DNA from 2 places in the Brevibacillus sp. AG genome. Region 2 is predicted to be linked to the other one. Evidence: a T-box and tRNA genes for the amino acid it is inferred to sense, from the RefSeq annotation. Region 2 holds a T-box; the other holds one or more tRNA genes.
What was found. The T-box of region 2 lies ahead of thrS (threonine--tRNA ligase). A T-box ahead of a tRNA ligase gene usually reads a tRNA of that ligase, here a tRNA-Thr.

Region 1: it encodes a tRNA-Thr, which carries the amino acid that the T-box ahead of thrS (threonine--tRNA ligase) is inferred to sense. The anticodon was not compared.

Annotation. Positions count from the first base shown of each region.
Region 1 covers NZ_JAQMYO010000001.1:800,951-804,371, reverse strand. The annotation lists gene POF51_RS03465 (M3 family oligoendopeptidase) at 1-252, shown strand, start outside; gene POF51_RS03460 (hypothetical protein) at 373-615, shown strand; gene POF51_RS03455 (C40 family peptidase) at 692-1,600, opposite strand; tRNA gene POF51_RS03450 (tRNA-Asp) at 1,778-1,854, shown strand; tRNA gene POF51_RS03445 (tRNA-Thr) at 1,898-1,973, shown strand; tRNA gene POF51_RS03440 (tRNA-Leu) at 1,981-2,067, shown strand; gene POF51_RS03435 (NAD(P)/FAD-dependent oxidoreductase) at 2,248-3,294, shown strand.
Region 2 covers NZ_JAQMYO010000008.1:385,410-388,830, reverse strand. The annotation lists gene mqnC (cyclic dehypoxanthinyl futalosine synthase) at 1-206, shown strand, start outside; gene ytxC (putative sporulation protein YtxC) at 386-1,306, shown strand; T-box leader at 1,332-1,567, shown strand; gene thrS (threonine--tRNA ligase) at 1,627-3,421, shown strand, end outside.

The DNA.
Region 1 (3,421 bases), on a different contig from region 2:
TTCTACAACTTCCCGTATGCTTTTGGGCTTCTGTTCGCGAAAGGCTTGTACGCAGAGTATCTCAAGCGCGGGGAAGCTTTTGTTGAGCAGTACGACAAGCTCTTATCTGTTACGGGCAAAATGAGCGTTGCAGATGTAGCAGCTATCATGGATGTTGATGTACGCTCCGTAGATTTCTGGCGGAATTCACTCTCTTTGGTTGCAAAAGATATCGACAAATTCGTAGAGCTCGCGTCTGCACGCCTAAGCTAAATAGGAAGAACGTCCGCTATGTCATTAGCGGACGTTTTTTATTCATGTTGCAAAGCGTTTTTGTGCGCATAGGGAACAGAGCGGAAGGAGAAAGTAAGAAAAAACAGATGAGGTGATTACGTGGTAAACGGATTGCAGTTACTCGACCTATTGCGGGAAACGGAGAACAAGATGCTGCATTTACATAGAGCCATCGACAGAGTAAGCAGCGAGCCGGATTTCAAGGAGTCTGTCAGTGTTCTTACCGTAGTCGTTCGTGATTATCAACTTCAGCTCGACAAAATGAAACAAGCATTGGGCAAAATCGAAATCGGAGGGCAGCAGCAACAACATCAGCAGGCCCATAATACCGAAATACATTAAGCACAGAAAGACAAACAGCCCTCGAACTGCTGCAAAGGCAGATAGGGCTGTTTGTTTGCTTTTATGTGTAGAAAGCTTACTGGAAGTTAGCGTATCGCTTCACTCCATAAAACGGGTAGAGCTTATGCATGTATTCGACTTTGCCATAGCGAACATCTTCGCCATTCGCATGCACGATTGCTCCATTACCCAAATAGATCGCTACGTGGGACACGCGTCCTTTTCCAAGCGAATCGTAGAACAAGAGGTCACCAGGCTGTGCTTGATCCAGTGATACTTCTTGACCGCCACGGAATTGATCTTCAGAAGTGCGCGGAAGTGTAACCCCAAGCTGTTCAAAAACGTATGAAGTAAAGCCACTACAATCAAAGCCATTCGGAGTAGTTCCGCCTAAGACGTATGGTGTATTGAGCAATGGCTCAAAAATTTCCTTCATTCGACCCAGATCTTCTGCATTTACCTCGGCAGGCAGCGAAACGGTAGAAGTGAGGTTTGGACTTAGGAACTCTGTAGCAACGTATGCTTCACGATCTTCGAATTCGATTTTCGTCCATTCATTACCCGTTTCTACGACTTCTACAATGGAACCGAAACTTAGCTTGCCTAACACTTTTGCGTCAGTCGAAGGCTTTTTACGCACATTCAGCACGTCACCAGTGACACGGGCTTTTTCACCAGCAGTTAGTTCTTTAGACTCAGTGGTAGCGTTATCATTCTGATTGACAGCTACATCGGAAGGAGTGTCCGTCGCAATGGAGCCAGAAGTGTTTTCACCATGAATAGATAGAGTTTGTCCAATTGACAATCTATCGTCATTCAGTTGGTTCCATTGAATGAGTTGATCCACCGTTACTTGATGTTCACGAGCGATCTTGCTCAGCGTATCACCTGCTGATACCACATATGCCGATGAGGAAGCATGGGCAGCAGTAGGCAGCAGAGTGAAGAGGGCGAGGAAGGTGAGTAGCCTCGAAGTCTTTTTCATGTCATCGTCTCCACCAATCTACTAAAATCTGCATATCTAGCTAAAATTCTATCGGATTTTCGTTGGTAAATCTATGAAAAAATTAATCTTTCATTATTTTTTTAAAAACTATTGCATCTGGAGATAGAATCGTGCTATATTACAGAAGTCGCCGCAAGATGGAGACAAAAATCACATGGAGCTGTGGTGAAGTTGGAGTTCACGCCGGTCTGTCACACCGGAGGTCGCGGGTTCGAGTCCCGTCAGCTCCGCCATTCTATTTTTAGAATGTGCGAATTACATAGTTTCTCGTAATGTGCCGGTATAGCTCAATTGGTAGAGCACCTGACTTGTAATCAGGGGGTTGTGGGTTCAAGTCCTATTGCCGGCACCATTTTTATGCGGTCGTGGCGGAATTGGCAGACGCGCTAGATTCAGGTTCTAGTGGTGGCAACACCGTGGAGGTTCAAGTCCTCTCGACCGCACCATATGGTAAACAACAGGTTCGTAAATTGGCTGATGAAGCTAATTACGAGCCTTTTTATTTTTTCTGGAATGTTGAATCCTCCTCCATTTTCCATTACAATCACATTGTGATAATGAATCTCATTTTCATCATCACGTTTGATGATTCATAAACAAACAAGAAAGACAGTGGAGGGGTAGTTGTGGGAGAACAGTTGGAGCTGTTTGATGTAACCATTATTGGCGGTGGCCCTGCGGGGATGTACGCTGCCTTTTATAGCGGGATGCGAGATCTTAAGACGAAACTCATTGAAGCGAAAGAAGAGCTCGGTGGACGAATGTTGATCTATCCAGAAAAAATGATCTGGGATGTAGGCGGTGTACCACCACAGCTATGTGAAAAGCTGGTTGCCAATCTGGTGGAGCAAGCGAAGACATTTGATCCCACCATCGTGCTAGGCGAGGCGATTATTGGACTAGAGCCACAAGAAGATGGCACGTACATACTCGTTGCAAAATCGGGGAGACGGCATTGGACGCGCACGATCATACTGGCTCTGGGCCGAGGTATTTTGAAAATGGCAAAACTGGAGATCGAAGGGGCCGAGCGCTACGAGGTGACAAATCTTCATTATACGGTGCAGGAACTGGAGCCATTCCGTGGGAAGCACGTCCTCATCTCAGGTGGCGGCGACTCCGCGGTCGATTGGGCAAATGAACTGGTGCAAATCGCAGCGTCCGTAACTGTCGTGCATCGCCGTGATGTATTTGGTGGACATGAGCGGAATGTAAAGCGCATGAAAGAGTCATCTGCAATCGTTCGCACCCCATATACGGTCACGCAATTGCAAAGCTCAGACAAAGAAACGATCGATAAAGTGACGATACGTCATCTAGAGACGGACGAAACGGAGCAAATCGATGTCGACGCCATCATCGTCAATCACGGATTGAAGGCCGATTTCACTGGGATTAAAGAGTGGGGCTTGGACATGGATGAGTGGAACGTGTTTGTCAGTCCCCGTCTGGCAACGAATCTGCCAGGGATTTTTGCGGCGGGAGATTTTGCGAGCTTTGACAGCAAGATTACGCTGATCGCGGGAGCATTCACCGATGCGGCTGTGGCCGTAAACAGTGCAAAATTACACATAGACCCAGTAGCAGATCAGATGGCGTATGTTTCTTCCCATAACCAGCGCTTTAAAGAAAAGAACAAAGCCCTCGGGGTTATCGATGAGGATGACGAATAGAACATGATGTAGGACAAAAAGCCCAACATTTGCAGGTTGATTGCCGCTTTTCCCATACGTTACATTGTTAGAGACAAGGTGTAATAACAATGACAGGCTATATAAATAGGGAGCTTCGCGTCAGTCA
Region 2 (3,421 bases):
ATGGAGCGAACGATTTCGGCCAAACGATGATGGAAGAAAACGTTGTTTCCGCAGCGGCATGTACGTACAAGGTCAACACGAACCAAATTTTGGAGCTCATTCGCGGCGCAGGCAAAATCCCTGCACAGCGCAACACACAGTATGACATTCTGCGCGTTTTCAAAGACGGCGAGATGTCAGAACGTGATTTTGTCATGCAAAACTAAATAACCTCCAAACGCTTCTCTGCCCCTCCCAACAAAGGGAAACCGGCAGGGGAGCGTTTTTTGGTTTTTTATTCAGGAATTTTTTACCTGCAACCTTCCCTGAGTTTCCAACCGTTTAAAAGTATATCGCTCCTGACGGGACATATACTGTAACTACAATGGCGGTTGGGGGGATGGTTATGCAGACGTTTCGCGTATTGCTGGAGAATGTCCCTGAGCATTGTGACACGTATCGGGCTATCGTAAATGAGATGACGGAGCGGGTCAACACTGCACCGGTGCGCATTACATACAGGGAGCAAGAAGAGAATGGATACCTCTTGTTCTACTTTCAAAGCTGGTGTGAGACTGAGTATGACGCGCAGACCATCGAGTGGGCGAGAGCCTTCGTTGCTCTTACATTAGCCGAATGGGTCATTCAGGTGAAGGAACCGAAAATTATGGAAGAAATGGCCGCTGACTTACTCGCTGCCGAACAGATGGAGACCGAGTGGGCAGAGATTTTTCCTTATATTCAACGCATGTGCCAAGAAGTCGAGCTTGATGGTAGGGAACTGTTAACAGCTACGACACGCAAGGCAAACGTATATCGCAAAGTTTTCACCTATCTGGAGTGGGAGAGAACGATCAACGTCTTGGGCTTCGTCCGGTTTCGACTGCAGGAGCATTGGAACGAGCTATTCGAGCTCGTGGAAACTGGCATTGATGAATATCTGGAAGACAAGCAATACCAAGAGTTTGTCGAGTTGTTGCGCTATTTCATCGCTGTACAGGAAACGAAGCAGGAAGTCGTTCATGTCGTTCCTAGTGTGGACAAACCTTTCCATCTTTATGACAAAAAAGGGGATCGTCTTTGGCTTGAACAGTTGGATACCGTTCTGAACATGGATGAACAAAAATGCAGGGACGAGGATTATTTGGTCAGTGCTTTGGTTACACTGGCTCCTGAGAGTGTCGTGCTCCATATGGCTTCGGAAAAGCCTGGGCTTGCACAGACGATCCGCAGTATTTTTGACAGTCGGCTCGTTACTTGCCACTCTTGTTCGCTTTGCCTATCCGAGCGACGTGTACTTGACGGGAATAATCCCTCTAAACTATAATAGCAACAACAACTTTACATCGCTTATAAATACGATGAGAAGGACACGGACAATAGTAAGGACGCTCTAGAGAGGCGGGCCACAGGCTGGAAGCTCGCTGCGAACTGTTATTGATCTACCACCTTCGAGTAGCTGCCGGGAACGAAGCGTAGGCTTTTACTATCGGTATGCCGGTTAAATACCGTTACATGGAATGAGGAGTCTGTTTTTGTGAACAGACTTGAAGTAGGGTGGTACCGCGAGAACACACTCGTCCCTTTTTGGGATGAGTGTTTTTTTATTTTCTCAACCAAACAAGATACAGGAAGGAAGAATCCGCAGTGGCACAAATTCATGTTACTTTCCCAGATGGAGCCGTACGTCAGTACGACGCTGGGATTACCATCGAAGACATCGCAGGCTCTATTAGCTCTAGCCTGAAGAAAAAAGCAGTAGCTGGTAAAAAAGACGGCAAAGTTGTCGATCTCTACACAGCTCTGGAAGATGACGCAGCGATTGAAATCGTTACCCTCGATTCTGCTGACGGGTTGGAAGTATACCGCCACAGTACAGCTCACTTGCTCGCTCAAGCGGTAAAACGCATTTACGGCGCTGAAGTGAAATTCGGAATCGGTCCTGTAATCGAAGATGGCTTTTACTACGACATGGATATTCCGGTTTCCCTTTCCCCAGAGGATTTGGGCAAAATCGAAGCGGAAATGGAAAAAATCGTGAAGGAAGACCTGCCGATTCGCCGCAAAGTCGTAAGCCGCGAAGAAGCAACTACGATTTTCCAAGAACTGAACGATCACCTGAAGCTGGAGCTGATTCGCGACCTGCCAGAGGATGCGACTATCACGCTGTATGAGCAAGGCGAATTTTTCGACCTCTGTCGTGGTCCGCACTTGCCGTCCACTGGCTTCATCAAAGCATTCAAGCTGATGAGCGTGGCAGGTGCATACTGGCGCGGTAAAGCAGAAAACCAAGTTCTGCAACGCGTATACGGTACAGCTTGGCCGAAAAAAGCAGACATGGATGAATATCTGCATTTCATCGAAGAAGCGAAAAAGCGCGATCACCGCAAATTGGGTAAAGAACTGGGACTGTTCATGTTCTCCGAGGAAGCGCCAGGCATGCCGTTCTACCTGCCAAAAGGCTTCACTGTTCGCAACGAGCTGGAGCAATTCTCCCGCCGTCTGCAACAATTGGCACAATACACAGAAGTTCGCTCTCCGTTCCTCATGAACGAGCGTCTCTGGAAAGAATCCGGTCACTGGGATCACTACAAAGAGAACATGTACTTCTCTGAAGTAGACAACGCGACTTACGCCTTGAAGCCAATGAACTGCCCAGGTCACATGCTGATCTATAAAAACGAGATGCATTCCTACCGCGACCTGCCGATCCGTTACTCCGAGTTCGGGCAAGTTCACCGCCATGAGTACTCCGGGGCATTGAACGGAATGCTGCGGGTGCGCACCTTCTGCCAGGATGACGCGCACGTATTTGTCCGTCCTGATCAGATCGCGAGCGAAATCAAAGGCATGATCACTTTGATTGACAGCATCTACAAGGTATTTGGCTTCGAATACAGTGTGGCTCTGTCCACTCGTCCGGAAGATTCCATGGGCTCTGATGAGCTGTGGGAAGCAGCAGAAAGCTCTCTGAAAACAGTGTTGGATGAGCTCGGTATGGCATATGAAATCAAAGACGGAGACGGTGCGTTCTACGGACCGAAGATCGATTTCCAAATTACTGACGCGCTGAAACGTCGTCACCAATGCGGAACGATCCAGTTGGACTTCCAAATGCCTGAGAAATTCGACCTGACTTATGTTGGTCAAGACAACGAGAAGCATCGTCCAGTTGTCTTGCACCGTGCGATGTACGGCTCCATGGAGCGCTTCATTGGTATCCTGATCGAGCACTACGCAGGTGCATTCCCGATTTGGCTGACTCCAATTCAAGCACGCATCATGAACATCAGCGAAGTGCACATGCCATACGCAGAACAAGTAAGAGAAAAGCTGCAACAAGCTGGCATTCGCGTAGAGCTGGATGGCCGCAATGAGAAAATCGGCTACAAAATCCGTGAAGCACAAGTTGAAAAAATCCCGTACATGCTGGTCATCGGTG